One region of the Pseudoalteromonas sp. CNAT2-18.1 genome, then DNA from elsewhere that is predicted to be linked to it. Evidence: predicted binding sites of a transcription regulator. Region 1 holds the regulator's gene; each other region holds the start of a gene.

Region 1 (8,198 bases):
GCTGCAGCTGTACTTGGTTCTACTGCCTTCACTGCCCAAGCAAATGATTGGCAGAACGAGAGTAAAGATGCATGGATTGATGGTAAAGCTGAAACTGTGCTGCTACTGAATGGCAACCTGAACAACTTTGATATCAACACTGATGTGAAAAATGGCAAGGTTATGCTCACAGGTAAAGTAGACAGCGAGGTCGATAAAGAGTTGGCCGAAGAGCTGGTAGTTAGCCTAGATGGTGTAAACGATGTAGAAAACCAGCTAACGGTTATGAACAACGAAGAAGGTATGAGCCACAATGATGATGCAGGAGATACTGGCAGCGATTTAACCGACGCTAAGATCTCGACGGTAATCACTACCCGTCTACTGTTTGATTCAGAAGTCGCTGGCACTGACATTGATGTTGATACCGACCAAGGTGTCGTTACGCTTAAAGGCAATGTTGATAGCGAAGCCGAGCGTGACCTTGCGATTAAAATCGCTGAAAACACAGAAGATGTTCGTGAAGTAAACGATGAACTGCGAGTAATGGCTGAATAATTAGTTGTAAGTTCTCGGTAGAAGGCCCAGCGTTGCTGGGCTTTCCTTTATCTACAAGCAGGCTTAATTAGCGGAGCAATCATGGACATTATTAGAATCATTTTCTCAATTCTTATTCCCCCACTAGGTGTATTTTTGCAGGTGGGTTTAGGGATGCACTTTTGGCTTAATATTTTACTAACCTTACTAGGCTACTTCCCTGGCCTTATTCACGCTATCTACATTATTGGACGGCGTTAAATAAGGAACCAAGTCGCGGTTCCAAGGAATGCGAAGATACCTACGATGTCGGTAACTGTGGTCAGCACTACATTACCGGCGAGCGCCGGGTCGATATTCATTCTCTTCAGAATTAAGGGAATAACCGCACCAGCAATACCCGCAGCGAGGAGATTCATAAACATCGCAAAGGCGATCACTAAACCAATTGTTAAATCCCATTTCCAAAGCGCGATGGCGCTACCGATAAGCAAAGCCCACAGCACCCCATTCAAGGCCCCGATGGCGAGCTCTTTGGTCAGTATAAATTTCTGGTTGGTGGCGTTAATATGGCCAAGTGCGAGGCCTCGAATAACCAAGGTCAGCGTTTGCGAGCCGGCCACGCCCCCCATTGATGGCACAATACCATTGAGCACGGCTAAAAATGGCAAGATACCCAAGGTGGTTTCGAAAAAGCTCGCCACAAATGCGGCCAGCATCGCGGTCAATAAATTTACTCCAAGCCAAACGGAGCGCCGCTGAGTACTTTTAAATACCGGTGCAAAGGTATCTTCTTCATCATCTAGACCGGCTAAGCTCAGTAAACTGTGTTCAGCGTCTTCACGGATAACATCGACGATATCATCAATGGTAATACGCCCAAGTAAGTGCGCCTGATCGTCGACCACAGGGGCCGAAATCCAGTTGTGGCGCTCGAACAGCTGCGCCACTTCAGACTCATCCATGGTGATTGGAATAGATTCACACTCTTCATCCATGATGTCGCGCACGATGGCATCTGGCATGGTGGTTAGCAAAGAGCTCAATGGCATTGAGCCTAAAAAGCAGTTATTTTTATCGACTACGTAGAGCTCATCGGTGCCTTCAGGTAACTCGCCTTTGAGGCGTAAGTAGCGCAGCACCACATCAACAGAGACATCGGGACGGATAGTCACTGTATCGGTATTCATCAGCGCCCCAGCTGAGCGCTCCTGGTAAGACAGAGCCGTAGTTGCACGGTCTCTATCTTGGATATCCATTGCCTCAATAACGTCTTTATAAACGGGCTCTGGTAAGCTTCGTAATACTTCCCCTAAGTCATCATCGTCCATGTCCTCTGTCGCTGCGGCGATATGCTCAGGCTCCATGCGTGAGATAATGCTCAGGCGTACATCTTCAGAGAGCTCTTCAAGTACATCGCCTTGGACATCAGGGTCGACGAGCGCCCATAGTTTAGAACGTGTCTTATGGGGCGATGATTCTAATAATAATGCGGTATCACAGGGCGCAGTTTTGGCGAGAAGCCTGCGTACATGAACAAACTGGCCGCTATTAAGAGCTTCGGTGACTTCTTGAAGTTGTTGCAGCGGGTAATCTTGTTCATAGGCTTCTGGCATAGGCATCCCTTAAATACAAAAAATGGGGTGGGAAATAGCGTGCAAGCAAGCGCTTACAAGCCGTTGATTAGTTTAACCTAACTAAATCAATGATAGCAAAAGTAAATGCCTAAGGGTTATTCTTGTTCGTGGAACTTTTCTGCAATGAGCGCCCCGATAGCTGCCAACGCGGCGTCGGCATCAGGGCCTTCACACTGCACGCGCACTTCCTTACCTTTGCCGCTCTCAAGGAGCAGTAAAGCCAAGACACTGTCGGCCTGTGCGCTCTTATCACCTTGATATAACATTATTTCGGCATCAAAATTCATCGCCAGTTGCGCCAATTGTGAGGCTGCACGAGCATGTAGGCCTAACTTGTTTTGAATAATAAAAGTACCTTCAACCATCACTATTTTTCCTGCTCTCGATGGCGAATTTTCACGTTCGGATAAGTATCTAAAAAGCGCTCTCCCAAAGTTTGGGCAAGGTACACTGAGCGGTGTTGACCCCCAGTGCAGCCAATAGCAATGGTTAAATAACTACGGTTATTACGCTCTAGGTGGGGTAACCAAGTTTGAACAAAAGTTTGGATCTGCCAAGTGAACTTTTGCACGATTGAGTGACTGGCTAGATAATCTTGAACGGGTTGGTCTAACCCTGTGAGCGCCTTTAGTTCAGGTTCCCAATGGGGATTGGGGAGAAACCGCACATCAAACACATAATCAGCATTTTTTGGAATGCCATGTTTAAACCCAAAAGACTCAAAAGTGATCAGTAATTGCTTGTCTTTTTTACCCAGCACTTTTTCACGGATCATCTCCGCCAACTGGTGAACACTGAGCTCAGTTGTATCAATAATAAAGTCGGCGTGGGAGATGAGTACATCAAGAAGCTGCTTCTCTTCACGAATAGCGACATCCAACGTCATATTTTGCATGGATAAGGGGTGTAGTCGACGAGTTTCAGAGAAACGCTTTATCAACGTTTGTTCGTCACTATCAAGGTAAAACAGCGAAGGCTTAGCAAACTCAGGCAGGTAAGCGAGAATGTCGTTAAATTCATGCTGTTCTTTGGGCAAATTGCGCACGTCGATACTGACGGCAATTTTGTCATAATTTGCTGAAACACTGCGCACCAAGGAGGGGAGTAAAATAACTGGGATGTTATCTACGCAATAGTATCCAAGGTCTTCGAGCACCCGTAACGCGACTGATTTTCCAGAACCCGAGCGACCACTGACAATGATAAGTTCCATCCGACAACTCCTTGTTTTACCCCAAGACGCACATTTAAACCACACCATGAACCAATACGGCGCGCATTAGTCGGCGATCAATTGATAAAGCTCTTGATCGCTGCTCGCCGAGCGCAGTTGTTTACACAGTTGTTTGTCTTTTAGTTTATCAGCAATTGTCGCTAAGGTCTTCAGGTGTTGTTCAGTCTCATTAGCCGGCACTAAAAGTGCGACAAAGATATCCACTGGACGGTTATCAATGGCATCAAAGTTAATGGCTTCGCGATTGGTTACAACAATGGCAATCGTACTGTCGATACCATCGAGACGGCCATGTGGAATAGCAACGCCTTTGCCGATGCCAGTACTGCCCAGCTTTTCGCGGGTTAGCAAAGCATCAAGTACCGATTGCTCGCTGAGGTGAGGACTGTGCTGATGAGCCACCTGAGAGAGGTACTCCAGCATTCTTTTTTTGCTATTAAAAAGGACCGCAGCTTTGCTGCAGTCCTTGGTAAAGAGTGAATCTAGGTTCATGTTAGTGACGAGATAATTTCTCTTTATGTTTAATCACTTGACGGTCGAGCTTATCAATTAAGCCGTCGATCGCCGCATACATATCCTGGTGCTCTGCGGTTGCGAACAGTTCACCACCGTTAACGTGAAGAGTAGCTTCTGCTTTTTGTGTTAGTTTTTCAATATCAAGAATGACATGCACATTATTTATATGGTCAAAGTGACGCTCTAATTTTGCAAATTTGCTATTCACATAGTTGCGAAGAGAATCAGTGATTTCTACGTGACGACCGGTAAGATTTAATTGCATAAGCATTTTCCTTCTTGTCTAACGTCTATATCAAACTTTTACGCTGATTTGACGGTGGAATGGCTAGCGATTCACGATATTTAGCAATCGTGCGCCGAGCCACTTTAATTCCTTGCTCGGCTAGTACGTCGGCAATCTTGCTATCACTCAACGGTTTAGCAGGATTCTCCGCAGCTACTAGCTTTTTGATCAATGCTCGAATCGCTGTGGACGAGCATTCACCTCCGTTTTCGGTTGTAACATGGCTGGAGAAAAAGTACTTCAGCTCAAAAATACCCCGTGGTGTATGCATATACTTTTGGGTGGTCACACGGGAAATCGTTGACTCATGCATTTCCACCATTTCGGCAACGTCATTAAGCACCATTGGCTTCATTGCCTCTTCACCATGTTCAAAGAATGCCTGTTGTTGTTGAACAATGCAATTAGTTACTTTAAGTAGCGTATCATTGCGTTGTTCCAAGCTCTTTATAAACCATTTCGCTTCTTGTAAATGCGAGCGAATAAATTGACTATCACTTTGCGACTTACAGCTTCGCGACATTGATGCATAGTGATCGTTAACGCGGATCTTAGGCATACTATCTGGGTTTAATTCAACCACCCAGCGGCCTTTAACTTTCTTCACCGATACGTCTGGAATCACATACTCTGACTGCTCTCGCACAATCGTGGCTGCAGGAGTCGGATTTAAACTGTGTATCAGTGTCATCACCTCTTTTAACTGCGCTTCTTTAAGCTTAGTCTTTTTCATCAAGGTGCGATAGTCGCGACTACCAAGCAAATCAATATAGTTACAAACTACCTCTTTGGTCTCTTCAAGCCAAGGGGTTTGTGGGTCAAATTGCTTGAGCTGGATCAACAAGCACTCTTGTAAAGAACGCGCACCAATTCCTACTGGATCAAAGAGTTGGATACGCTTAAGAACGGCTTCAATTTCATCGAGCTCGATACCATCGTCTTGTTCATCATGATTCAAGCTTTCCAGCAGATCTTCACAACTGACCGTTAAAATGCCGTTGTCATTGATGGCTTCAATGATAGCTGTGGCGATGGCCTCGTCGGTGGCACTAAAAGGTGTTAATTGCAGCTGCCACATTAAATAATCATGTAACGACTCGGTGGTTTCGCCTTGGTAGATAGACTCATCTTCTGGCATAGGCCCAGAGGAGGCAACGGGAGCCGCACTAATATACTCATCCCAAGACACATCCATGGGCAAGTCTTCACTGATGGACTCGTTGTTCATGGCATCAGCACTTTCAACTTCATCCTTACTGGCGCTGGCCGTCTCGGCGGTATCGTTATTTTGGTTGTCGGACGTCGACTCTTTTTGCTCTTGGTTGTCGTTATTGTCGGCGTAATTGTCTTCTTCAACTTCAAGTAATGGGTTGGCGTCCAACGCCTCTTGAATTTCTTGTTGGAGATCCAAAGTACTGAGCTGCAACAGGCGAATCGCTTGCTGCAATTGTGGGGTCATTGTTAATTGCTGGCCTAGGCGCAGCTGTAATGATTGCCTCATGTATCTCTAACAATCCTTTAATCGTTATAATCTAAACTGCTCACCCAAATAGACGTCGCGAACCGTTTGATCGGCAAGAACTTGCTCTGGAGTGCCAGAAGCAATGAGCTCGCCATGGGAAACAATGTATGCGGTTTCACATACGTCTAGGGTCTCTCGCACGTTGTGGTCGGTGATTAATACACCAATGCCACGATTGCGCAGATGCTCTATGATTTTCTTTATATCTAACACTGAAATAGGGTCGACACCAGCAAAAGGTTCATCCAACAAGATAAACTTGGGGTTTGCCGCCAATGCTCGCGCTATTTCTACCCGGCGACGTTCGCCACCAGATAACGCCATTCCTTGTGAGTCTCGAATGTGCTGTATATTAAACTCATCAAGTAGGCCCTCAAGCTCGCTTTCACGCTCTGCTTTGCTTAAGCCCTTGCGGGTTTCTAGAATGGCCATCAAATTTTGAAAAACTGTCAGCTTTCGAAAAATAGATGATTCTTGCGGTAAATAACCAATACCTAAGCGCGCACGAGAGTGCATCGGCATCAAAGTGATATCCTCATCATCAATACTGATGGTGCCTTTATCACTGGGTACCAAGCCAACTATCATGTAAAAAGTAGTTGTCTTACCGGCTCCATTAGGGCCGAGCAAGCCGACGATACTACCTGCTTGCACTTCTAAGCCCACACTTTTGACGACCTCCCGGCCTTTATAGCTTTTCGCTAATTTTTGTGCTTTAAGAGTCGCCATTATTGCTCTTTCTCCGGCGTATCGTCACTTTGTGGTGTTAATGTTGTGCGCACTCGTGTGCTGGAGTTTTCATCCTTTTCGGCGGTGATCAGCTGTTTGGCAATATCATAGCTTATAGTTTCGGCAACGATATGCTGGTCGGCCATGGCAATCTTAGCATCACCTTGAATTTTTAGGGTCTCAGAGGCGACGTCATAACGAATTTCCAGCGCCTGTGCAGAAATCTCAGTGCCATCTTCCATCACTTCGGTGTACACAGCTGGTGAGCCGGTGGCTACGAGCAATTGCTTGTTATCACCCAATTCTGGACGACGGTGAGCCTCAAGGCGGTCAGCTTTTATTTCCCGTTTGCCGTGAACAATATGCACGTTCTTATCAAAAATAGTGATATTTTCTTTGATCAGTGCTTGTTGTTTGTCGGCATCAATTAACACTTCCTTGGCGGTGATTTGCTCAGCAGTAGCGCTGGCAGAGCATAAGCCAATTGCGATGGATGTAATTAATGCACTGATTTTATTGGTCATAATATATTGTTCGCGTATGTTCTGTTAATTCAACTATCTCTGTATTGAGGTCTGCTTTCAAGCCTTGCCCGGTGATCTTCATATTCGGGCCACTTAATACTACAGCCTGCTCGGACTCCATGCGCTGGCTATCTATATCAACTTGAATGGCCTCAGCGCTGACCTTCTCAATCATCGCCCCTTCTTTTAAGTTGGTGGCGGTGACGTTATTTTCCAAGATCAAAATGTTGTTGTTGTATAAAGTCGCTTCATCGGCGTTTACCTGCCAATTTTCTGTTTCACCATATAAGGTAAATACCGGCTTGGTGAAATGCGTAAACCCGAGCTCTTGATACAGCTCCATTTCCTCAGCATAAACGGTGTGGCTTAACTCACCCTGATCGTTATAACTAGTCTGACTCAGCCCAGTTGCGATATAGTCGGGTGTGGCAATATGGTCTTGCTGAGCGACACCATCATCTGTCGACTTCATAAAATAAGGGTACCAAAGCCACGCCATCGCGACGATAAATAGCAGTGATATGAGCGCTCTCGCTGCGTTCATGTGCTACTTCCCTGTGTTCCCAGGCTGTGTCCTTGGGCCAGCATCAGCAAATCTGTGAGCTCACGCACAGCACCAAAACCCCCTGGTAGCAAGGTACTGTAATGGGCTATTCGCTTAACCAGTGGGTGAGCGTCGTTAACCGCTACGGCGAACCCGACTTGCTCCATCACCGGTAAATCAGGGCCATCATCACCAATGTAGGCTATTTGCTCATCGCTTAGGTTTAATGTGCGCTTTAACTGTGCATAGGCTTCGAGCTTATTCTCTTTACCTTGATAAATGTGGGGGACACCCAGGCTTTGCATTCGCGTTTGTACTATCTGTGATTGTCGCCCGGTGATAACAGCAACTTCAACACCCGCATTGAGCAACGCTTTAATGCCGAACCCGTCTTTGGTATTAAAGGCCTTTAATTCCTCGCCTTGATTGCCTAAATAAATACGGCCATCTGAAAACACGCCATCAATATCGCAAATTAACAATCGAGTGCGCTGTGCACGTTGCCATGCGTCTTCGTCTATGGCTTGGTATAATTCTGAAAACAACACTAAATCACCCCCGCGCGCAATAAGTCTTGCGTATTCAGCGCGCCAATGGGACGTTGCTCGTGATCGGTCACAATGAGTCCATTAATGCGTTTTTGCTCCATAATTTTCAGTGCTTCCGCCGCCAGCATATGAGCATCGGCTG
Region 2 (8,198 bases), on a different contig from region 1:
GGTGTAAAGCTGGTTGGTGCCTTACACCCAAAGTAACATTAATCTAACTTATTACTTGTAACGAACGACGCCACTAAGAGCGAGTTCCTTACCGAAGCGGTTTAACTTTGCCAGCATTTTTGCTTTACGCTTGCTGGGCTTAACTGCGACTTGGCTTGCTGCCGTTTGGTTTAATGTGTTTACTGGGTTCATCTTGGTTGCTCCGCGCTATGTCTGTGTCTGAAAACATGGCTATTGTGAGGCTGAAGTGGTTAAAAATAAAACGATAAATTTTGGCCCTTTCGCATAAGTTTTTTTTATGTATTTTGCTTTTGTTAAGTTTCGGTTTAGTGTGTTTTATGCATGGTTATATTTGTGTGCTTTTACCTTGATCCTTATTATATTAAGGGTTTAAAGCTTGATAAGCTTTCTGTATTAAAATAGGCTGCATATTTATTCAGATAAAACATATTTGTTTTAAGGTGTCCATTTGCCGACTTGTTCATCTTGGTTGGTGGTCTATCACCCCAGTTACCAAAAAAAGTTGCTCGACCAACTCGAAAAATGTTTGCAGCAAGCGGCTATTGGTTACTCCTGCTTGGCTACGTCCGGGGATTTTGCGCGTGACTTAAAACGTTTGAAAGCGTGTAGCAATGGTTTAACAAGGGTTGTGGTGCTCGGTGGCGATGGCACCTTACACTTGGTTGTCAATGCGTTTGCCTACACCGCTGTTGAGGTGGCGTTGATCCCTTGTGGCAGTGGTAACGACTTTGCTCGGCAGTGGCGTGTTAGCCAAGCGCATTGGTTAGTTACAGCTTTACGGGCACCGGCGCAGCGTATCGACTTAGGGCGAATCAACGATCGTTACTTTGTTAATGTGGCTGGAGTTGGTTATGACGCTGAGGTGGTGCGCGCAACGCAAAATAAAAAAGGCCGATTAGCCCGTTGGCGATACAGCTGGGAGGGGCTCAAGCACTTGTATACCTACTCTAACCCGCAGGTCAGGGTAGAAATTGGTGGCAAGGTGACAAACCAACGCCAGCTGATGTGCTGCTTTGCCAATGGTCAGTTTTTTGGTGGTGGCATGAAGGTCGCGCCGGATGCCAATGTGACAAGCGGCGCTCTAAATTACCTTAGCGTTGCTCAAGGCGCGCCACTGCGCCAAGCTGTGGCGCTATTATATAGTTACTTTGGCGCGCATACCCGACTTGCACAGATCACCACAGCGGTTATAAAGCGCTGTGAGGTGACAACTGTAGGGTTGGGTATTGAAGCCGATGGCGAATACATTGGCACCACGCCCGCCGTGATTAGCTGCCAAGCGGACGCACTGCTTTTTGTGGTACCTCAGTAACACGGGGCTTACGAAAGCGAGCCGTTATTTTGTGCACTGGCGTGAGCACAATGGCATTGCCAAGCAGTACACAGGCAAAGCCATATACGGTGTTCGCTTGCCATACAAAGCCTTCAAATAGGGTGCTCAGTACCACAGCTACGAGCGGGAATAAGACGATCACATAGCTGGCTTTCTCAGGGCCAATATTTTTTAATAGCACGAAGTAGCAGGCAAAGGCGATGACCGTACCAAAGGTACTTAAGTAAAGCAGCGATAGCCAGTAACTCATTGTGGTTGCTGCGAAATCGACACTGGCGCCAGTGAGTATCACATACAAGCTTAAACCTAGGGTGGCATACAACATGCCCCAGGCATTGCCTTGTAAAATTCCGACCTCGGCTTGTGAGTTACGCACACTGACCATATTCCCTAACGATGCCACTAAGGTGCCCGATAACGCCAGCAGCAAGCCAATTAATACGCCATTGTTTAAATCCAACGACGAAATTGCCGGCCAAAACAGTACGGCAATCCCTACCACGCCCAGTAGGGCGCCAAAGTAAATGCGTTTGGCGATGGGACGAGAGAAAAACAGTTTGGTATTAATGATATTCATCAACAACAGCATACTGAACGCAATCGAGGCCAGTGCTGAGGTTAAATAGGCTTGCGCCCAATAGAGAATGAGGTAATTCGCGCCAAAATTGCACAATGCTAATAGGGCAAAAAAGACATGATCGCGGCGATTAAAACGCATAGGCAGGCGTTTGATGAGCACATACCCCCACATCAATAGCGCTGCTATGGCAAAGCGCAGCAATAGTGATACTTCCACGGGGACGCTACCTAGTTGAAACTCAATCGCCAGCCAAGTTGAGCCCCAAATGAGCACAGTGACCACATAAAGCAGGATGTTGTTCATGATGAATTCTCGTGATCGTAAAAGGTGGTATTTTAAAGTGATTCTGTATACTGTACATACACAGAAAAGTGATTTTGATACCTATACAGATTATGTCGCGGACGATTAACAAGCAGCGCGCTGTTTATCTTTATCAGCAAGTTGTCGACCTGATTAAAGATATGCAGCAACACGGCACCTTAAATGCAGGGGAAAAACTTCCCTCGCTGCGGGCCATGGCGCAGAAACTCTCGGTTAGCATTCCTACGGTACAGCAAGCGTATCAGGAGTTAGAACGTCAAGGGGTGGTAAGCGCCCGGGAAAAGTCTGGGTTTTACTCAAATGCGGCGGTGCTCCCGTGCAGCCAGCCAAAGCGCTCGCGATTGGCGCGCTCGCCCGTGGCAGTTAACAAGCAGGCATTAATTGAACAGGTTTTCGATGGTTTACATCAGCCCGGTGTGATCCCGCTGGGGATCGCCAACCCGGTGGCGGTGAGTGCCACCGATAAAGTACTGAGCCGAACTATGCGCAAGGTCATGAACGCAGCTGGCGATCAAGCAATTAACTATGGCCCACTGGATGGCTTTGCGCCGTTAAAAAAAGAGATCATTGGTCGATATTTAGATTTTGCCATCGGTGTGAATAGTGACGAGCTCGTTATTACCAATGGCGCGCAAGAAGCATTAAACATTGCGCTGCAATGTGTTACGCAAATGGGTGATATTGTCGCTATCGAATCGCCCTGTTACTTCGGCATCATTGAGATGATTGAAAGCTTGGGGCTGAAAGCCATAGAGATCCCAATGTGTCCGGAAGAAGGTGTCTGTGCAGATGATTTGGCGCGTGCCTTCGCAGAGCACGACATCAAAGCCTGTATTTTCTCTACTACAATTAGCAACCCCTTGGGCTCGCAAATGTCCGATGAGCGCCGCCAGCAACTGGTGCGCATGATTGAGGAACGAGGGGCGGTGCTTATTGAGGATGATGTGTATGGTGAATTGGCGTATGAACATAGTCATGCTAAACCGGCGCAATACTTTTCTCGCAAAGGGCAAGTGATCACCTGCTCGTCGCTGTCTAAAACAGCGGCGCCGAGTTATCGCGTCGGGTGGATGATTGCCGGTAAGTATGCAGCGCAAGCGCGGCGCTTAAAGCGGGCGATTAGCTGTTCATCATCATTGATGAATCAGTGGACCCTGTATGAGTTTATGAGTAGTGGCGATTACGACAAAAACTTACGTACACTACGCCAGCGCCTAGCCTTGAACAAGGAGCGCATGCGGGCGCTGGTGTTACAGCATTTTCCGGAAAAAACGCGGATGACTAATCCCAAGGGCGGCTGTGTCTTGTGGCTGCAGTTACCAAGCCAATACGATGTGATTGAACTTTTTCATTTGGCGTTGGACGCGGGGATCAGCATTACACCGGGCTCAATATTTAGCGCTACCGATAAATACCGTCAATGTGTGCGCCTGAGTTATGGTATTCCTTGGAGCGATAAAGTGGAAGTGGCAGTAGCGCGGTTGGGAGCGCTCTGCCAGCAAGTGCGAAAGGGGTGATTATTCCGACTATTTAGTAATTAAAAGCTGGAAGTCACTTAGTTCTGGGACCATGCTCACCAGTTGGGCCTCTTGCTCGGCCAACTCTGAGAATGAATGGCACAGGGCATCTGCGCGCTGCTCTATATTGGCGGCTTGAAGCTCAACACGCTGTTCAATTTGCTCACCCATGCGTTCCATGCGCTGCTCGAACTCGTCCATGTCGCCACCTGAGCTGACCATTTGTGAGCCCAGCGCCATCAGCACGCTGCCTATTGATTGCACCATCGCCTGTTCAACGGCTTGTTCAAAGTTTTCATCGAATTGTTGCTCAATATCTTCACCTAGCTCATCAAAGCTTTGTTTGCCCATCACAAACTCGCCATTTTGATAAAAGCTATGCTCGATATTGTTGCCAATATTATCCACGACCTGCTGTAACGCATCATTATGCTCAATGCCAAATGCTGTACTTACTTCCTCAATGGCCACACCGGCTATTTTCACGCCATCAAGGGCAATCTGAGCAACTTCAGGGACGTAACTACGCAGTTGCTGAGAGTAGTTATCCAGTGCTTGCTGCTGAGCCGCAGTCAGAGGCATAACTTCACCATCAACGAGCAGCTGCTGACCATCGTATACCATGTGTTGATTATCGACATTGGTGATTTGTATGCGTTCTGGGTTGATACGAATATCACTTTTAAACTCAATATCGCACTGTTGTGAACCAAATGAGAGGTTACCTGGCTTTTGCTCGTGTGCCAGTGCGCTTGTAGTTACCGTCATGGATGCAAAAAGAAGGGCTGCTGTCGTTTTCATTGTAATTATTCCCGTTGATTGTTGTTACGAGAGATACATTACAAATTCGGTGCCAAAATTATTACTCCATAATAAACAATAGGTTATGGATTTATGGTGAGCTGGCTTTTGCTAGAGATTTAAAAAAAAGCTAACTTTTAGTCGTTTTTAACAAGGTGTTAGTGAAAGTCGCACATTGATGATCAACGTCAATAAAAGATATTTGTTGAAACGATAAAAAAATCTCACTTTCCAGTTTTGCCATTTGCAGCTATTTATTCATTTTAAGGGCGTAGGCTCTTGGTCGTGGTGAAGCTAAGCTTGAGCCGCGCACAATGATTGTAATTAACTGGAGTGTATTGTGGGTAAAACATATTCCTATGATGCGTTAGATGACGAATTTGTTGAAGATGAATACGAAGCGATGGGGCGTAACCAACATGACCGTCGTAAGCGCAAGGTCAAAAAGAAGCTTGATGATTATCTAGAGCAGCGTAAGCTGCGGAAAAATCTCGGCTACGATGATTTTGACGATTACCTCAACGAGTAAAGTTAGGAAGGGGCGAAAGCCCCTTTTTTGTTTTCAGCGCAGCAGAAAATAAGCAGCCATCCCTACTAAGGTAGTGAGATAGATACTTTTACTGCGATAAGCAACAATAATGGCCAGTACGGCGGCCAGTAAATAAGGATTGCGATAACTAATATGCCACTGCCCCTCAGGAAGGAGGACAATGGGCACCCAAATAGCGGTCAGTACCGCCGGCGCACTGAAGCTTAAAAAGCGCTGCAATTTGGGCCCGACCCGAAAGGGTAAGGCGCGATGTAAAAACAGGTAACGGCTGGCAAAGGTGATACATGCCATAAGCACTATGGTCGTCAGTATCATTGGCTATCCTTACTGACCATGTAGCCCACCGTCATACCACTTAGGGCGCTAAGTACCAACCAGAGTTCCAGTCCCCAAGCTTTGAAAGTGGCGGCGCAAATCCCGGTGATCACCACGCAGGCTAAGGTTGCTTTGTTTTTTATGGTGGGCACAACCAAGGCAATAAAAGTAGTGGCGATGGCAAAGTCTAAGCCTAAATTGGTTAAATCGGGTAATAGTTGGCCTGCCAAGATGCCCAATAGAGTCCATATATTCCAGGCCACATAAAAGCTAAAGCCAGCGCTGAGCGCATAAATAAGGCGTGTTTTCGTTTGATATGCCTTGCGGTGGTGGGAAAAGGCGAATAGCTCGTCGGTTAACACGAAGCTGACGGGCAAGCGCCAGCGCAGCGGTTGGCTAATCACTTTTTGGCGTACTGCCAGACCATAGAGAAAGTGGCGAGAGCTAATAATGAAGGTCGTAAACAGCAGTGTCAGCAGTGGCGTATGATCAGCGATAAGCTCGATGGCCACCAGTTGCGCCGAGCCGGCAAAGACCAACAACGACATCAATTGTGTTTCCCAGGCGCTGAAGCCGTTTTGCATCGCTAACGAGCCACACAATAGCCCCCAAGGTAAAACCGCTAAGTTTAACGGTAACATATCGAGCTGACCTTTGATAAAGGCCAGTCGATGTAAGCGGATTCGGTTTTTAGCGTTTGTAACAGCAGACATAAGCAAAGTTTTTTACGATCAAGCACGCAGCATGACACAGAGTTTGGCATAATCGCAATATTGCCAAGTTAAGGAGTCAAAAATGAAAGTTTGGGATGGGTTTATACGCTTTTTTCATTGGAGTTTAGTGCTGTGTATTGCTGGCCTCTATTTCTCTGCGGAGGAGGGCGCGATGGAGTTACACTTTGTGCTCGCCTACATTACCTTAGCATTGCTTGCAACTCGCTTGTTATGGGGGCTTTTTGGTAGCGAAAGTGCTCGTTTGCGCAAGTTATTACACTCACCCAAAGCCGTGTTTAGGGCGCTCAAACAAAGCGAACAAGTGGCCGGGCATAATGCGGCGGGCAGCTATATGGTGTTGCTATTTTTTGCACTGTTATTGGTGCAACTGCTCAGCGGATTGATGACCACAGACGACATTCTTACCGATGGTCCTTTAGTCCAATATGTATCTTACGATTGGGTTGAGTGGGCCTCGTCCGTGCACCATCAAAACTTTGACTTTATCCTAGCCGCCATTGCTTTGCATATTGCTGCTATTGTGATTTATGCATTGAAAGGTAAAAGACTGGTACCAGCGATGATCACCGGTCGCAATAATGCATTGCAAGAAACAGCGGTAGTCAAACCTGCTTGGCCCGCGTTCGTCGTTTTTGCAGCTATACTGGCTGCGTTGTTATGTACTTGGGGTTACGAGCCACTCGTAAGTCTTATTTAAAACATACTTTGTTACATATTCATAGTGACCCATTGAGCGGGCATAGCCCGCCTTCCAACTTACTTATAATAATTTTACATTAATTTAATCTTGCTCCTCTTTTTGTTTTCATTATAGTTGCAATTGAACAACAACAATAATGATGTCTTTCAGAGGAAAATTATGGCTTCAAATAAACTCAAATTGAGTGCATTAGCACTGGGCGTGTCGTCTGCCTTGCTTAGCACTCAAGTCGCAGCTTCAGAATTAGAACCACAGAATAAAATTTTTACACCGCAACATCAAAGCAAAATTGAGCGCCAACTTGGCGACATTAAAAAACAGAACAAACGTGCTGTATCTTGGCTTATTGAGCTTAACAGTGAGCCGATGTTTTCAGTAAGCAAAGATCAGCAAGCCACGCAAAGTGCGCAAATCTCGCAAGCGCAAGAGCGTGTATTAAGTAATATCCAAAGTGCCGATTTAAATCTCAATGTGATCACACGCACCACTAAGCTGGTTAATGCGCTTGTCGTTAACGGCGATGAGTCTGAAGTGAGAAAAGTGCTGGCACACGAGGATGTGAAAGAAATCTACCCGGTTTACGACTACGAGCTTAATGTGGCTGATAGCGCTGATTACATCAAAGCAACGCCCTTAGTTGAGAGCCAAATCGCGACTGGTGAAGGAGTTCGAGTGGCAGTGCTTGATACCGGCATTGATTATACCCACGCAGTATTTGGTGGTGAGGGTACGCAAGCAGCTTATGACGCAGCCACTGCCGATCCCACGACGGTAACTTGGCCGCAAGGTATTGTTAAAGGTGGCTATGACTACTTTAATAATGATGCCGATCCGATTGACTTCGGCACAAGTCACGGTACACATGTTTCACACTCGGTAACGGGGATTGCACCTAATGTAGAATTGTTTGTGTATTCAGTGTGTGGCGGTGGTTGTCCAGGGCTTGCACAATTACTGGCGCTAGAATCAGCGATGGACCCCAATGGCGACATGGATATTGAAGACCGCGTCGATGTAGTTAACATGTCTTTAGGTGGCGACTACGGTGACCTTGCGGAAGATGCGGTAGGCTTATTTATTAATCGCGCCGCCAAGTTAGGTACAAGTGTGGTTATCTCTGCCGGCAACGATGGTGCATATCCATTTATCGTTGGTGGCCCAAGCACCACTGAAAATGCACTTTCTGTGGGAGCCATGACTCACCCAACGGATGAGACTCGTGTGGCTGAAGGCACAGTGGCAGGCGAAGAAGCTGTTATTCAGGGCGCCAATTTTGGCCCAGGTGCGTTCAGCTTTAGCAGCGATGACATTGAGCTGGTTTAT
Region 3 (8,198 bases), on a different contig from region 1:
AGCAAGGCATCACCTGCGTGCAGCTTGATTACACCGATACTGACTCCATTGAACAAGGGCTAGCCGATGCCCTGGCTTTTAGCGGCGGTAAACTAGACGCCTTGTTCAATAATGGCGCTTATGGTCAACCTGGCGCTGTGGAAGATTTACCCGTGGCAGCGCTGCGCCGGCAATTTGAAACCAATGTTTTCGGCTGGCATCACCTTACCCAATTAGTATGTAAGAAGATGCGCCAACAAGGTCATGGCCGTATCATTCAAAATTCATCGGTGTTGGGGTTAGTCACCTTGCCCTATCGCGGCGCTTATAATGCCAGTAAATTTGCATTGGAGGGATTAACAGATACCTTGCGCTTAGAGCTACAAGGTTCCGGCGTATATATTTCTTTGATTGAGCCTGGGCCGATCAGTTCGCGCTTTCGTGATAATGCACTGCACGCATTTTTAACCTCAGGCATTGATATCGAAAAAAGTGCGCACCGAGATAATTATTTAGCGCAGCAGCGGCGGTTGGAATCCACCAGTGGCCCTCAGCCTTTTACCCTTGGACCTGAAGCGGTTTATAAACGCTTGGTGCATGCATTGGAATCGCAGCGCCCGCAGGCTCGTTACTATGTTACCACGCCCACCTATCTATTCGGTTTCCTTAAACGTATATTACCAAGCAGTTGGCTTGACTGGGTGCTTACTAAGTCGCGCTAATGGCTATAGACGTGATTTTCAGGCATTAAAAAAGGAGCCAAAAGGCTCCTTTCTTCTGCTAACACAGGTAGATTAAGCTGAAAGACCTTCTTTCGCTTTAGCTACTAATGCTGCGAATGCAGTTTGGTCATAAACAGCGATATCTGCAAGGATCTTACGATCGATTTCTACAGAAGTCTTCTTAAGACCGTTGATGAAACGGCTGTAAGACAAACCATTTTGACGAGCTGCTGCGTTGATACGTGCAATCCATAGTTGACGGAAAGTACGTTTCTTCGCACGACGGTCACGGTAAGCGTATTGACCCGCTTTAGTAACCGCTTGGAAAGCTACGCGGTAAACACGTGAACGTGCACCGTAGTAACCTTTAGCTTGCTTTAAAACTTTCTTGTGACGTGCGCGCGCGATAGTACCGCGTTTTACTCTTGCCATTATTCTATACCCCTATTAAGCGAATGGTAACATACGAGAAACTAAGCCGTGATCGTTCTTGTGAACCATTAGCTTAGGACGTAGGTGAAGCTTACGCTTAGAGGTTTTCTTGGTCAGAATGTGACGAAGGTGCGCTTGTTTACGCTTGAAACCACCAGAAGCAGTTTTCTTGAAGCGCTTAGCGGCGCCACGGTGTGTTTTTAGCTTATAAGCCATTGCAATAACTCCAATTGATATTGCTTAAATTTAGCAAGCAGGCGGTTTGAGTTCACAAACACTTTTTTGGCCCAACTTACTCCCAAAACCGGTGAGAGCGCTTAAAAAAGCGCCCTACTTCAACCGGATAGATACAGGTGCCACTGCCTTAGAAAATAAGTCACGTGGCTTGTAAACCTGCACTAATTCGTTAAACGCGCGGAGTATACTATTTTTTAGCCACCGGCGCTAGCATCATGATCATTTGGCGGCCTTCCACTTTTTTCGGGAATGACTCGACCTGTGCCAACTCTTGCAGATCATCTTTAATGCGATTCAAAAGCTCGATACCAATTTCTTGGTGGGCCATTTCACGACCACGGAAACGGATCGTTACTTTTGCCTTATCGCCAGCTTCTAAGAACTTGGTTAGATTGCGAAGCTTAACTTGGTAGTCACCAATGTCTGTACCAGGGCGGAACTTAACTTCCTTAACCTGAATTTGCTTTTGCTTCTTCTTCTGTTCTTTTTGCGCTTTGCTTTTTTCAAAAAGGAACTTACCGTAGTCCATTACCTTACAAACGGGGGGTTCAGCATTTGGGCTGATCTCTACTAGATCGACACCCGCCTCATCCGCCATTGACTGAGCTTCACTCAGGGACACGATGCCTGCTTGTTCACCTTCAAAGTCAATTAGTCGAACTTCTTTTGCCGTAATATCTTCGTTAATACGATTTTTTTGGACCTGTTGTTGGCCCTTTTTTCCGCCTCTAATGGTACGTTCCTCCAAGAATATTAAAAACTAAAAGGGTGTATTCGATACTGTTTGATACACCCTTTCGATCACAAATTACTGTCTTGTTTTAATTTCATTTGTGATTTTAGTGATAAAGTCATCGACTTTAAATTTACCTAGGTCTTCACCTGTACGTGTTCTTACTGCCACTTCTTGCTGCTCTACTTCTTTGTCACCAACAACTAGCAAGTAAGGAATACGTTTTAAAGTATGTTCGCGAATTTTAAAGCCAATTTTCTCATTTCTCAAGTCGGCTGCGGCGCGAATACCCAGTTTATTCAATTTTTGTACAACTTCGTGCACATAATCAGACTGTTTGTCAGTGATATTCATAATCACCACCTGCTTAGGAGCAAGCCAGGTTGGGAACAGCCCTGCGTATTCTTCGGTCAAAATACCGATAAAGCGTTCGATTGAACCCAGAATAGCACGGTGAATCATCACCGGAGTGCGACGCTCATTGTTCTCAGCCACATAAGTTGCGCCAAGACGTCCTGGTAACATAAAGTCTAGCTGTACTGTACCACACTGCCACGCTCGCTCTAAGCAATCATACAAAGTAAATTCAATTTTCGGGCCATAGAAGGCACCTTCACCTGGTAGGTATTCGAATTCAATGTCTTTATCGCTCAATGCTTGCGCCAAGGCTTTCTCGGCTTTATCCCACAACTCATCTTCACCGATGCGCTTTTCTGGGCGTGTAGAAAGCTTTACAACAATCTTTTCAAAACCAAAGGTCGAATAAGTGTCGTAAACCATATCGATACACGCCGTCACCTCTTGCAAGATTTGCTCTTCTGTACAGAAAACATGAGCATCATCTTGAGTAAAGCCACGTACGCGCATCAAGCCGTGCAACGCACCCGATGGCTCGTTACGGTGACAACAACCAAATTCGGCCATACGCAAAGGCAAATCACGGTAAGATTTCAAACCTTGGTTGAAAATCTGCACGTGACCAGGACAGTTCATTGGTTTAATAGCGTACTCACGTTTCTCTGACTCCGTGGTGAACATGGCATCGCCGTATTTGTCCCAGTGGCCTGATTTTTCCCACAGTCCACGGTCCATCATTAGCGGCCCTTTCACCTCTTCATAGTCATATTCGCGCAGTTTTTCGCGAACAAACTCTTCGAGCTCGCGGTAAATGCTCCAACCATCATTGTGCCAAAACACCATACCTGGCGCTTCTTCTTGCCAGTGCCATAAATCTAGGGCTTTACCAATTTTACGGTGATCGCGCTTTTCCGCTTCTTCTAAGCGCTGCAAGTAGCCTTTAAGTTGCTTTTTATCACCCCATGCGGTGCCATAAATACGCTGCAACATTTTATTGTCAGAGTCGCCACGCCAGTATGCACCTGCTACTTTCATCAATTTAAAGTGCTGACAAAAGCTCATATTCGGTACGTGTGGGCCACGACACATATCCACGTACTCTTCGTGGTGGTATAAACCAGGACGGTCATCTTTAGCGATATTCTCGTCCAAGATTTCAACTTTATAAGGTTCGCCACGTTGTTCAAACGTGTCGCGGGCCTGTTGCCAGCTCACGGTCTTCTTAACCACGTCATATTTGGTTTTCGCAAGTTCTTTCATACGCTTTTCAAGCGCTTCTAAATCTTCTTGCGTCAGCGAATGCTCCATATCAACATCATAATAAAAGCCGTTGTCGATAGTTGGACCAATGGCCATTTTTGCATCAGGATACAATTGCTTAATGGCGTGACCGATAAGGTGCGCACAGGAGTGACGGATAATTTCTAAACCGTCTTCATCTTTTGCGGTGATGATCTCTAACCGTGCGTCTTCGCTGATTAAATCACAGGCGTCAACACGCTCACCGTTAACACGCCCAGCGATGGTCGCTTTGGCAAGGCCTGGGCCGATGTCTTGTGCTACGTCTAACGTGGATACAGGGTTTTCAAATGAACGCTGACTGCCGTCAGGAAGAGTAATTACTGGCATGTTTAATCCTTGTACAGTGGTGACACCTACGCCGCGCCACGTGTATTTATTTGTCTATTTAATAAGTCTAATCAACGCTTATACCAACAAGCATTGCGATGATACTGCCGCCCACAAAGCGTGAGCAAGGCGCTATTTTGGCGCGCTATAGAGGTAAATACAAGGCTCGTAGGCTAATTTTCTTAACAAATTTTGTATGCGCTTCTGATATACTAATGCCATTGATAAAAAAGGTGATATTTGACTATGCATACTTGCGGCGTAGAAATAAAAGGCAGTGAAGTTTTACTATGCCTTCTAAGTAAAGAAAATGATGTGTTTGACATCCGTGATGTGCGCCAAACACGTTTTGTTTTAAGCGATGCCAACAATACTGAAGAAATCCAAAAGTTTCATCGCGACTTTAAAAAGCTGATGGAAGATTACCAAGTGGATGCTATCGCCATCAAAGCGCGACCTCATAAAGGAAAGTTCGCTGGCGGCGCGGTTGGCTTTAAAATGGAAGCGGCACTGCAGCTGATAACTAACTTAGATGTGCACATTATTAGTGCCACAGAGATGAAAGAACAGCTTAAGCGCAACCCATTACCTATTGAGTTCGCTGATACGGGACTGAAGAAGTTTCAAGAGCAAGCCTTTATGACGGCGTATGTCGATATTATGCTGCGCACTTACGCTAAGCAGTAATCCCCCCGATAGTAACAGGCCGCAGAAATGGCCTGTTACGTCATCGCCCGGTAATAATCGCTAACGCATGCCTCTCATCCATGTCTAACTCCCCGGTTAAAGAGCGCGGTGTCGCGTCAAAATGCGCAAACGGGTGTTCATTTTCATAGTGTTCGCTGAGGTGTTCTAACACCTTCGGGTGAATATAATACTGTTCGCAAATGTTCGCGGTATTGCCTAACTGCTTGGCGACGAGTTTAACCAGTTGAGACTTAAATTTGCGCCTTGGGTGCGCCTGTACCTGCTCTGCGGCTACGTGGGCAAAGCGTACCGCCATTCGCGTCCCCGCCCAGGTACGATAATCTTTGGCACTAAAGTGGCCGCCAAAAACACAGTGGATAAATTCGTTAATATCATCACTTTGCAGGTCATGCCATTGGCCTTGTTGATAATAACGTAGCAAGCTATACCCTTGTTGCTCTGCACTTGAAGCCACTAATTCAGCAAGCTCAGTATCGTCAATGCGCACCTCTCGGTGTCTTGCGTGTTTACCTTTAAAGCTAAATTGTACATGGTCGTCTTTAATATCCACATGCTTGCGTCGAAGCGTGGTTAACCCACAAGTTTCATTGGCTTTGTAATAATTATTATTGCCTACACGAATCGCGGTAAGGTCTAAGATTGCGCACCCAAGCGCGCACACTTTGTCTTTCGTCCAATCAGGTTCTGCCAATAAGGATAAACAGTGCCCTCGCGCATCTGGAAGCTGAGCAGCGAATTCACCTAACTTGGCAAATTTTTTTTGCTGTTGCGCCAATTGCCAATGGGCGTGGTAAATGTATTGTCGCTTTCCTTTGCCATCAACGCCAACGGCCTGCACCTTATTGTACTGGCAAGCGCTAATACGTACATCACGCCACATAGGAGGCACAACCAACTCTCGCATTCGTTTTAAGTAAGCACGACTGGTTACCTTTTCCTTATCAAGATGGAAGTATTCAAATCCTTTTCCCCGTTTACGACGCGTTGTCGTAAGGGTATTACACTCGTGGTAGGTTGTGCTTGGGGCAACGTTACAATCCATTCTTCTTCCTTCTTTTTCCGATAATAGCTACTACGCAGCACATCTTCATCTGGCGCACTGTGAAAGGTAAAAAATAATACGCTTTGTTGGCTGTACGACTATGACGTTTTTACCGCCTGTAATTGAAAAGCTTTCACAGTTGCCCATGAAAAAGGTGTTGGTTTACACATTTCAAGCGTTCGAAGATAAAGATAAAACACTGTTTAATAATGTTTTTTATGTATTCCCTCGATTTGGCACAAGCATTGCTCCTATTAAATCGAATTCAAAATTGAAGGAGCACAATTATGACAATGCAACGTTCAGAGAAAATCACAGACATTATCAAAGTACTAAAGGGTGGCATTGATTTTTACTCCGATGCCAAAGACAACATTGATAGTAATGATGTACGTACCGTGTTCCAAAACATGATCGATGAAAAGCACAAAGCGGTGACCGACTTGCAACCCTTTGCCATTGAAGAGCAAGGCGAAATTGAAACCGGCTCAGACACCCTGGTTGATGTACGTAAAACCTACACTAAGGTGATGAGCGCGATTAAGAGCAACGAAGAGCATACGTACATCAAACACCTTGAAGAGGTTGAAGATAAAGTGCTTGAAGAGTTCGACGATGCACTAGAAGAGTCGCAGCCACCTCAGTGCGCACAAGTTCTTTCTCAGCTTCGTGAACGCATGCAAATTTGCCACGATAAAATGAAGGCACTGCAAGAAGCAACGAGCTAAATTATTTCTCTCCCCAAGACGATGTAGCGGGCCCATGGCCCGCTTTTTTATGTCGACAAAAACTAAACCTTTAGTCTAATTCCAACAGAAACCACCTCAAAATAATGGAAAGTGTCGACAGTCTGTGCTTGATTAGGTGTTGAAGAACCTAAAATGACAACATCTATCCGGGCAAGGAGGCAGTCAATGCCGCAACAACAAGACAATCACTCCCCTTCACTACCGTTAACATTGAGCCAGTACCACGGCTCATTTTCAACGCCGCTTAGCGAGCGAACCATCGCCGAGCATCTTGATTATATTGTCGACAAACACCCTGACAATGAGGCGATTGTCGTTCGCCATCAAGGGATCCGTTGGACTTACCGCCAGTATTTACGGGAAATAGAGCGCCTCGCTGCGGGCTTACTCGCTCTAGGTGTGCAGCCAGGGGATCGGGTTGGCATTTGGTCACCCAACAATATTGAATGGTCCTTAGTGCAATTCGCAAGCGCCAAAATTGGCGCCATTATGGTGTGCATTAACCCCGCCTATCGCCCTCATGAGTTGGCCTTTGCCATTAACAACGTGGGTGTAAAGTATTTGGTGATGGCCGAGCAATTTAAAGCATCAAACTACGTTGACATGATCTACCAGCTTGCACCGGAATTAAAAGACGGTAGCAAAACCACCCTGCAAGCGCTGCCCACTCTAGAGCAGGTAATTATTCTCTCCGAGCAACCTTTTGCCGGCATGACATCATTTAAGTCGGTTCAACAACTGGGCGAGGATGCGCACTACCAGCAAATGCGGGTTATTGAAGCGCAACTTCGACCTGACGACGCCATTAATATTCAATTTACCTCGGGCACAACCGGAAACCCCAAAGGCGCCACGCTCTCGCACCGCAATATTTTGAATAATGGTTTGCTGGTTGCCCAAGCGATGCACTTTAATGATAAAGACAGACTGTGTATTCCGGTGCCCCTGTACCATTGCTTTGGCATGGTGCTGGGCAATCTAGTGTGTTTGGCCAGCGGCGCCTGTGCGATATTTCCAGCCCCCTCATTCGATGCAGTCAGCACCCTAAACTGCGTTGAGCAAGAACGCTGTACGGCGCTCCATGGCGTACCGACGATGTTTATTGCGCAATTAGAACACCCCGACTTTCAGCAGTACGATCTCAGTACCTTGCGCACCGGAGTCATGGCTGGCAGCACCTGCCCGCAAGAATTGATGCGCAAAGTACACAGTGATTTTCATATGCGCGAGGTGGTGATTGGCTACGGGCAAACCGAGTGCAGCCCCATCAACCATATTACCCAAACCGACGCGCCAATTGACAAGCAAGTGCAAACCGTGGGCCGAGCAATGGCGCACACAGAAATTAAAATTATTGATGAACGCGGTAAAATCGCTGCCATTGGTAGCCCGGGTGAAATTTGTGCTCGCGGCTACTGTGTGATGCAAGGCTATTGGGGCGATGAAGCGAAAACTAACGCCACTATCGACGCTGAGGGCTGGCTACACTCTGGCGATTTAGGGGTCATGGATGAGCAAGGTTACGTGACCATCGTTGGCCGAATTAAAGATATGATCATTCGCGGTGGCGAGAACATTTATCCGCGCGAAATAGAAGAAGTGCTGTATTT
Region 4 (8,198 bases), on a different contig from region 1:
TGTCATGCGACTCTTAATCACGATTTTGCTAGCGGCGCTGGTGACGGCTTGTGCGCCTTCACAACGCATAGAAATTGTGCCCCGCGTCGGTGAATACCGACCTGTACAAGAAAATACTATTCACCAATATAGTGTCCGTCTTGCCAATAATATGACAGCGGCGCTGCAAAGCATTGCTCCGGGTGCCAAAGTCGCAGTCGGCACCTTTTTGCCGCCCCAGTCATTAACGCTCAAGCAAATGACACCTCAGCAACATCAGATAGCTCTACAACTTCAAGAGAGTTTTATCACCCTCTACAATCAAATGGGTTTCTCTGTGGTTGAATACCGAACCCGTAATAGCATTGCTTTGCGTGACGGCGGAGATGTTATGTTGAGCCGCGAGGTAGGGCAGTTAGCAGCCCGTCACGGTATCGACTTTTTTGTTACCGGGACTATGACCCCACAGCAAGATGCTTATGTGGTCAATGTGCGGATGATTAACATCAGTAATAATGAGGTGGTCGCGGCGGCGACGGACTATTTACCTAATAATGTGTTAACTAGTGCCGATAAAGTACATATGCAAAATGGCCATATTGAGCGCCGCGCTTATTAACGAGGAAAGACTATGAACACTCCCGCAATTTCAGGGCTTTTATCGCTGACTTTAGCTGTAGCTGGTTGTGCCAGTATGAATCAATGGACCGCGCATGAAGATGAAGTAAAGCGTCAAGCAATTGAAGAGTATGAAAGTGCCCATCAGCAGGTTAAAGTGATTGGTGCCCCAGAGCAATCCGTGGCTGGTAATACAGCTCAGTATCAAGGCCTTAACAATCCTCTTAAAGTACATTCTAGCCGCCAAAGTTACGCGAAACATTCTGTGAAAAACATTAACCATTATGTGCGCGGATTGATGCAAGATATGATGAGTAACATTGACGCCAGCGCACAAAATCAGGTTATGGCAGTATCAAGCTTCGTCTACTTAGATACCGACTACCAGCAGGGCACATTATTGGGCAACCAATTGGCAGAGAGCTTTATGCATGAGTTGCATGAATTTGGGGTGCCTGTGGTGGATTACAAGACCACCGATTACATTCGTGTAACCCCTGAAGGTGATTTCGCTTATAGCCGTGACTTTTTAGAGTTGCAGCAAGATCACCCAATGCGCTTAGTGTTAGCGGGCACGCTGGTGAAACACCAAGGCGGAGTCTTAGTGAATGCGCGGATTGTTAGCGTCAATTCGAAAATGGTCATTGCCAGCTCTCAAGGTTTGATCCCCAACGATGTAGTAAACGCGTTACTGAGTAACGCCAGTTATAATGGTGTGGAGCTCAGCCAAGCGAATTAGTTATAAAGTTTTTAGCCCTGGCGCCGATAACCGACTATATGGCTTAAGTGGGTAAAAACAATGATAAAGCGTTTTCTTGTTGGCGCCATGGTAACAACCATGGCCATGGCTGCATGGGCTCAAAGTGAGCCAAGCAAGGTCGAGATAAACCCTCTGTATATCAGTGTTGATAGAGGGTTTAACAATGCTCACCACAAACACCTAGGGGACTACACTCAACAATTGGCATTGAAACTCAGTGATACCATGGCGACACAACATGTCAGCCATATTGCAGTGACCAGTTTCGTTGACTTTGATCATCGCCTTGATAGCGCTGGCGCCCTTGGTAACCAGTTAGCCGAAGGGCTGATGACAGACCTGCAACAATTTGGTTTTGCAACGGTCGAGCACAAGCTTAAACGCGCTATTTCTGTTCAACCATCCGGCGACTTTGCCCTCTCTCGTCATGCCAGCGAGTTGGCTGAGTCGGTGGGTGTAGACCATGTTCTCACCGGTACACTGGTGTACCGCCCCAATGGTGTGGTAATTAATGCTCGAGTGATCAGTAGTCAGGATCAAGTCATTAAAGCCAGCGCCCGCCAGTTTATTCCTTACTTCGTCTTAGATGACCTATTGCCACATGGTTAATAGCTCAGCGTTTGTGCTTTAAGCTATTGCTATTTAAGGTGAAGTTATTTGATAATAGAGGCCAGTGGCCTCTTAGTTAAATGGATATAACAACCCCCTCCTAAGGGGTAGTTGCAGGTTCGATTCCTGCAGGGGCTGCCAATAAAACCATTAATTACTTTTAAACCCACCAAGTACCCTTCTTTCAGCTTACTGAAACCATGTCCTAGACTTGAATGTTTAATTTTGAAATTTTGCGGTAGATAAGTGTTAGCACATACCTTCAAATAGCTTTTTATCAATGTTTTTAACTTTGATAGCTTCAAAAATCGTTAGTAACTTATTTGAGTCGGTTCTTTCTGATTTCGTGCCGATAGTAAATTTTTTATTGATCACAGTACATCCAAAGATGGGGCCTGCTTCACCCAAGCCACCAGAATATAATGCTCTTTTATTATCAGGGGTATCCTCGGAAACAGTGCTAATGGGAGCTCGTTTACCTGATTGACTCACAGAGAAGTACTTAATTTCACTACTTTCACTCCAACCTTCATTGGCATCCATCTGTGTCACAAGCACACCTGAAGGGGGGATATGATACACCCTCGAGTTACCTTCATACTTGGGTGGTTGACCATTTGGTGCGTTGAACACAATATATAAGGATCCTACGTATCCTTCAGGTATTAGATAAGTTGCAGGTTCTCTTTTTTTGACTTCTGTACAGGAAGATAAAAATGCGACCATTAACCCAACTAGCAGTATTTTATAAAAGTGAGTGTTGGAGGAGTATTTCATGAAGTTTCCTTTACTTTAGTAAGCCATCAAAGCAATACTTTAAACTTGCTTTTTCGAGTAACATACAGTGACCACTATTAGCAGGAATAGAGATAAACCGGTAATTCCAATCAGTTATTTTTTGGAACTTTAGTTTTGGTTGTTTATTGGTTCGCCTAAAGAGTTCATCACCAACAGTCCCTTTAAAACTACCATTGTTATTAAGGGGTAATCGTATTGCGCTTGCTATCATCGGGTAGTCAGCATTTAAAGATAAACTCACAGGTGCTGCTCCTTTTCGAACGTGTACACCCAATGAAACGGCTTGTCCACCAGGGCCTACAATAAAAGCCTCGCAATTTGGAAAACCATCGCCAGTAATATAAGTTACAATGTCCATGTGACCGTTTTGCCTGTCAATATCTATAACGATTTTGTATTTAACATTTAAGGTCGGAACATAGGAGAAATCTAGAGCTTCTTGTATCTCAGGGGAGCCTGGCATAGCGTGGTTAACACCACCATATTGACCTTCCATCCTATACTGGTAAATGTGTTTATTGGGAAAAACTCTGCTTGTAAGAAAAGTGCGTCCTTTTGGTGCCAATTCACCATTATAAACTCTTTTTGCTCTCTCCCAAGGAGCTTTTGATGGATCTGAAACAGTTTCTTTTGAGTGTACTTTATTTTCTTTAGTCGAGAGGTAAAACTTATGCCAAATGCGAGATGTTACACCTTCAGTACCACTCGGCTTTAGAGAAAACCCACGATTGTCCCCTTCAAACATGAGGCCTGACCAACCGAATGTTTTCTCTGGGTGAAATGAGCGTATATTAATTTCATAGTCTGCTAATTGGAGAGTCATGCGATAATTCCATTTATCAATAAGTTATAGTCCGTTTCGACTAGGGTAACATCGAGCTTGGTCAAAAACAAACCAAAGAACACGATGCCATAAGCAAAAAGTAAATAGCGCTTTTTCGATAATGGATGAGGAAGCTGTCACGCGTATGTCGAAGTAAATTGTTTGTCGTGATACTTCTTAGAAGCACGATTTGGGTGTTTATTTACTAGAAAAGAGGGTTACGCATATAGTAACCCTTCTAGGATCTGATGGGGGTTATTCGAAGTATCTCGCTAAATCATCAGAGCCACCTATATGTTGCCCACCAATAAATACTTGCGGTACCGTATCTCTACCGGACATTGCTTTTAAGCTGGTAAGCGACGCTTGACTACCCAACACAATTTCCTCAAAAGCAAGACCGTGCTGCGTAAGCATTGCTTTCGCTTTGGTACAAAACGGGCATCCCGGCTTTGTAATAATGCTTACTGGCTGTGGCTTACTTTGTTTGGGGTTAATATAATCAAGCATAGTATCTGCATCCGATACCTCAAAAGGGTCGCCTGGTTTTTGCGGCTCGATAAACATCTTCTCGACCACGCCGTCTTTCACGAGCATGGAGTAGCGCCAGCTACGTTTACCAAAACCTAGGTCATTCTTGTCGACCAGCATGCCCATGCCGTCAGTGAACTCGCCGTTACCGTCAGGGAGTAAGGTAATATTGTCGGCTTCTTGGTGCTCAGCCCACGCATTCATCACAAATGTATCGTTTACCGACACGCAGACAATGTCATCTACGCCATTTTGTTTTAGTACACCGGCAAGCTCGTTGTAGCGTGGTAAGTGTGTTGACGAGCAGGTTGGTGTAAACGCACCGGGCAATGAGAAAACCACGACCGTCTTACCTGAAAAGATATCGTCTGAGGTAAGTTGTTGCCATTGCTCGCCTTTACGCACTGCAAATGTCACCTGAGGAATTCGTTGGCCTTCGCTGTTGTTTAATGTTGTCATACTGATAATCTCCTTTCGATGTGTTGGGTACAGTGTGACAAAAGCGAATTGATTTGTATATCAGTAAGAATTGATGACTTTGATTGTTAAAATCGAACGTTGAACGTATCTTGTTTTTAAATGGTACGCAGGAAAGTGCTGAGCCTAGGCTATTGGCTCAGCAACACTAAGTCGTTGAGTTGAATATTCGCCAGTGGCCGTTTACCAATATTAGTGGCAATGGCACTGTGTTGGTAAAGCTGATTCACTTCTACACGGTGTAAGGTGGTTACCTGACGTGGCAAATGTTTGCCTGCATAGGTGGTGAGGTTGCTGCTATGCGCCAAAGTGAGTTGCTGACCCATCACTAAGCCGTTGGCTTTACCTAAGTTGACAACTACTTGGTCACCATCAATATGCTGAATTAATCCACGGGTGGGTAGGCAGCGCAGCTCATTGTTAAGGTCAAACATCACTTTCTCACTAAGCGCAGTAATGGCTCGTCCGTATTGGCTTTGCCAAAAAGTGCCACTGTTTACATCGATACGAGCGGTTTTTTCAAACTGCCAAGGCCCTTGAGTTTGATAGGCTTTTTGCCATATTTTTTCAAAACTCAAGGCATCGAATAACGCAAACTCTACATTAAAATAGCGGTTATAGCTTTCATCCTGCCAAAATGCATAATCATTATTCAATTGCTTGCCGGTGGAAATATCGGTGATTTGCGAGAGTAACACGTACTGACTGTTACTTTTGTCGCGAATATATTCCAGTACGTTTTCATCATACTGAAATTGCTGTGTAAAGAAGGGGCTAACATCCACCGCTTCTTTAAAATAAGGAATAGGCAGCATAGCTAATTGCGTTTGGCTCATAATTGCGTAGAGCTGCTTAGTAAAAGCAGGGGCTACGTCAAATATTTGACCATAACGAGCTTGCTGTGGATTATCCAATGCCGTGCGTGTGAGAGCAAAGTGGCTAATAAAGTCTTGTTCAGGGCATTGCTGTGGGTTGTCTAACACTTCAATTTGCATGGTGACACTTATCATGCCATCACTTTGTTGCTCTTCGAGAAGCTGCATTTGTTGTACTTGACCATGTGCTTGCAAAGAAAGGTGATCCTGAGTGAGCACGCCGTTAGTCAAGGTCTGCACACTGGATAGCTCCAGCCCTGAATATAATAACGCCTGTTTTATAGCGTCACTGACCGCGTTGGCGCGTGCTGTTTCGGTATCTCCATCCTCTAAAGTCGCAACCCCTGTGGTTTGCAACCATTGGGCGCTGACACTCGGGCTTATTAGTGCAATCATCAGTGCGCACACAGATGCCAAATATCGCATAGTTATCCCACCTAAAAATGTTTTTGTAACAAAGATAGCAAAGAACATACCAACTCCCCTGTAATAGTGGCATTTATCGTGCATACTACTGAGCATAGGTTTAGAGACAATCAGTGTGGAGCAAAACATGCTACGAATGATGATACTGCTGATCAGCACATGGAGCATGCTCGGTTGCAGCAGCGTGTTTGATAAGCACGTTGAATACGCCATAGAGCAGCCTGACAATTATCCGATTTTACGGGCGATTGGTTATGCACCTATCGCCCCGCAGCCCGGTGAAAGCGCTCAGCAAAAATCGCTGATGGCGATGAAAGCTTCAAAGATAGAAGCCTATCGGGAGTTGGCGGAGCAGGTTTATGGCCAACAAATGCAAGGGCAAACCACCGTTGCCAATGCCATTGCTGGAGATGATGTACTGCAAGCGCGGGTTCAAGGGGTGATACGAGGGGCTCGAGTTAAACGCAGTTATGTTGTTGGCGATAGTTATGCGACTGAATTAGAGCTGGATATGAAGCTAGTACACGATCTTTACATTACTCAGAGTAAACCTCGCAAGGTAAAAAAGGTCACTTACTACTGAGGTGCTTGCTGATATACAACATTGCCCCAAGTGTACGCCAGTGCGCTTGGGCTTTATCTTTTCTTGCCTTTCTATAGCTGCATTTTTGCTTTAATTTCTAATATCAAACTTATTCTAAGCACCTCTTTATACTGCATTTACGGCTAACATCGGGTGCTGCAGAACTGAAAATCACTGCTATGCTTTAATAAATTAAACCCATTGCGTCCTAAGCGGTGCGCAGAAACTATGTAGGCCTTTAGGACGTAGTGAGCAGTGCGAAAATTATAAACAAAATACGGTCGCTGGGGCTAGGTTTAGTGTTCGCCATGACATTGCTCATGAGTGGCATTCACGCTGGCGCAACTATGGACAGCGGCTTGTTTCAAACGCTTATGCGCAACCAATACGGTACTCAACGTTTACTGGTGGCGCAGCGCTGGCAGCAATTACTAGCTAGCTTGAGTGCTGAAACCGAAACCCGCAAAGTGCAACTGGTCAATCAGTTTTTTGCCACGCAAGTGCGCTACCGCACCGACCAACTTCTCTACAAACAACAAGATTATTGGGCAACGCCATTAGAAACCTTAGGTCAGGGGCTGGGCGATTGTGAAGACTACGCCATAGCGAAATACGCGTCATTGAGGATGCTAGGCATCGCTGATAATAAGCTGCGGCTTATCTATGTTAAAGCGCAAATAGGCGGCCCTCGCAGCCGAGAGTTTCAAGCGCATATGGTGTTGGGTTATTACCCGACCCCCAGTAGCCAACCCATCATTCTCGACTCGCTCACAAGTGCTATTTTGCCAGCAGCGAAGCGCACTGATTTATATCCGGTTTTCAGCTTTAACAGTGAAGGTCTGTGGACTGCAACGTCAACTCACAGTGTGGCCGACCCTCGGGCGAGATTATCTCGCTGGCATTCGGTTTTAAAGAAAATGGAACAGCAAGGAGTTAGGTGGTGATAAAGCAAGCATCTACAGCGTCCAGTGGGGCGCACCGTATATCTCTGGTGGTACAACTGTGGCTGGTGATTGTGGTTATTGCTTTGAGTGGGTTGATCAGCAGCGTACTCATTAGCGGGTACAATGTTAAATCTAGCTTCACCGAAGAGCTTTATTTGAAAAACGCCGATAATGCCACAACTTTAGCGCTTGCGCTCAGTCAGATGGACAAAGACCCAGTGACCGTTGAGCTTTTCGTCTCAGCAGCCTTTGATACCGGCCACTATCAGCAGATTAAATTAGTCGATACACAGGGGGAAGTTGTGGTTGAGCGTTCGCTTGCACAGCACGAACATGCTTCAGTACCTAGTTGGTTTGCACAGATGTTTGCTTTTGAGGTCGACGCCGGCGTTGCACAAATAAGCAATGGTTGGCAGCAATACGGCACCTTGTATATTCAGAGTCAGCAAAGATATGCATTAGAAGCTTTATGGGACAATGTGCTCAATTTAGCCAGTGGTTTTGCTATCGTTGCGTTATTGAGCTGTATTGCTGCTTCACTCATTTTACGTTGGGTACTGAAGCCTTTAGAGCGAGTGGTCGCTCAAGCCCAAGGGTTCTCAAAAAAGCAATTTAAGCAACTTACAGTTCCCAATACGGCTGAATTAGCTGAGGTGACAGAGGCGATGAATCATCTGGCAGAGCGCTTTGGTGGCATTCTGCGCGAAGGGAACGAGCGTATTGCCCGCGCACAATACCTAGCCCAGCACGATACAACAACAGGGCTGGCCAATGG

The links. Region 1 encodes sigma-54, which starts transcription at its own class of promoters, with help from an activator protein. Its sites were predicted from a motif close to GTTGGCACGNNNNTNGNNT; they were not measured.
Region 2: the regulator sigma-54 is predicted to act here: its motif matches at 4,615-4,633, upstream of MHM94_RS16260 (YggN family protein).
Region 3: the regulator sigma-54 is predicted to act here: its motif matches at 6,072-6,090, upstream of MHM94_RS04575 (PA2169 family four-helix-bundle protein).
Region 4: the regulator sigma-54 is predicted to act here: its motif matches at 5,932-5,950, upstream of MHM94_RS10105 (flagellar assembly protein T N-terminal domain-containing protein).

Annotation. Positions count from the first base shown of each region.
Region 1 is NZ_JAKRFR010000005.1:324,758-332,955, reverse strand. It holds gene MHM94_RS13140 (BON domain-containing protein) at 1-537, shown strand, start outside; gene MHM94_RS13135 (YqaE/Pmp3 family membrane protein) at 619-777, shown strand; gene mgtE (magnesium transporter) at 774-2,132, opposite strand; gene MHM94_RS13125 (HPr family phosphocarrier protein) at 2,249-2,521, opposite strand; gene rapZ (RNase adapter RapZ) at 2,521-3,366, opposite strand; gene ptsN (PTS IIA-like nitrogen regulatory protein PtsN) at 3,433-3,879, opposite strand; gene hpf (ribosome hibernation promoting factor) at 3,881-4,168, opposite strand; gene MHM94_RS13105 (RNA polymerase factor sigma-54) at 4,194-5,690, opposite strand; gene lptB (LPS export ABC transporter ATP-binding protein) at 5,715-6,440, opposite strand; gene lptA (lipopolysaccharide transport periplasmic protein LptA) at 6,440-6,964, opposite strand; gene lptC (LPS export ABC transporter periplasmic protein LptC) at 6,954-7,508, opposite strand; gene kdsC (3-deoxy-manno-octulosonate-8-phosphatase KdsC) at 7,505-8,056, opposite strand; gene MHM94_RS13080 (KpsF/GutQ family sugar-phosphate isomerase) at 8,056-8,198, opposite strand, start outside.
Region 2 is NZ_JAKRFR010000007.1:132,502-140,699, forward strand. It holds gene MHM94_RS16240 (hypothetical protein) at 52-192, opposite strand; gene MHM94_RS16245 (YegS/Rv2252/BmrU family lipid kinase) at 470-1,333, shown strand; gene MHM94_RS16250 (DMT family transporter) at 1,290-2,237, opposite strand; gene MHM94_RS16255 (PLP-dependent aminotransferase family protein) at 2,330-3,775, shown strand; gene MHM94_RS16260 (YggN family protein) at 3,785-4,576, opposite strand; gene MHM94_RS16265 (hypothetical protein) at 4,917-5,105, shown strand; gene MHM94_RS16270 (AzlD domain-containing protein) at 5,139-5,438, opposite strand; gene MHM94_RS16275 (AzlC family ABC transporter permease) at 5,438-6,124, opposite strand; gene MHM94_RS16280 (cytochrome b/b6 domain-containing protein) at 6,237-6,872, shown strand; gene MHM94_RS16285 (S8 family serine peptidase) at 7,035-8,198, shown strand, end outside.
Region 3 is NZ_JAKRFR010000002.1:263,514-271,711, reverse strand. It holds gene MHM94_RS04610 (SDR family oxidoreductase) at 1-701, shown strand, start outside; gene rplT (50S ribosomal protein L20) at 774-1,133, opposite strand; gene rpmI (50S ribosomal protein L35) at 1,149-1,349, opposite strand; gene infC (translation initiation factor IF-3) at 1,558-2,118, opposite strand; gene thrS (threonine--tRNA ligase) at 2,179-4,089, opposite strand; gene MHM94_RS04585 (DUF3010 family protein) at 4,336-4,776, shown strand; gene MHM94_RS04580 (DNA topoisomerase IB) at 4,817-5,839, opposite strand; gene MHM94_RS04575 (PA2169 family four-helix-bundle protein) at 6,127-6,567, shown strand; gene MHM94_RS04570 (AMP-binding protein) at 6,754-8,198, shown strand, end outside.
Region 4 is NZ_JAKRFR010000004.1:170,964-179,161, forward strand. It holds gene MHM94_RS10070 (FlgO family outer membrane protein) at 5-598, shown strand; gene MHM94_RS10075 (FlgO family outer membrane protein) at 611-1,336, shown strand; gene MHM94_RS10080 (FlgO family outer membrane protein) at 1,397-1,966, shown strand; tRNA gene MHM94_RS10085 (tRNA-Arg) at 2,033-2,107, shown strand; gene MHM94_RS10090 (hypothetical protein) at 2,216-2,743, opposite strand; gene MHM94_RS10095 (hypothetical protein) at 2,754-3,587, opposite strand; gene MHM94_RS10100 (glutathione peroxidase) at 3,843-4,577, opposite strand; gene MHM94_RS10105 (flagellar assembly protein T N-terminal domain-containing protein) at 4,727-5,896, opposite strand; gene MHM94_RS10110 (LPP20 family lipoprotein) at 6,024-6,479, shown strand; gene MHM94_RS10115 (transglutaminase-like cysteine peptidase) at 6,788-7,423, shown strand; gene MHM94_RS10120 (LapD/MoxY N-terminal periplasmic domain-containing protein) at 7,420-8,198, shown strand, end outside.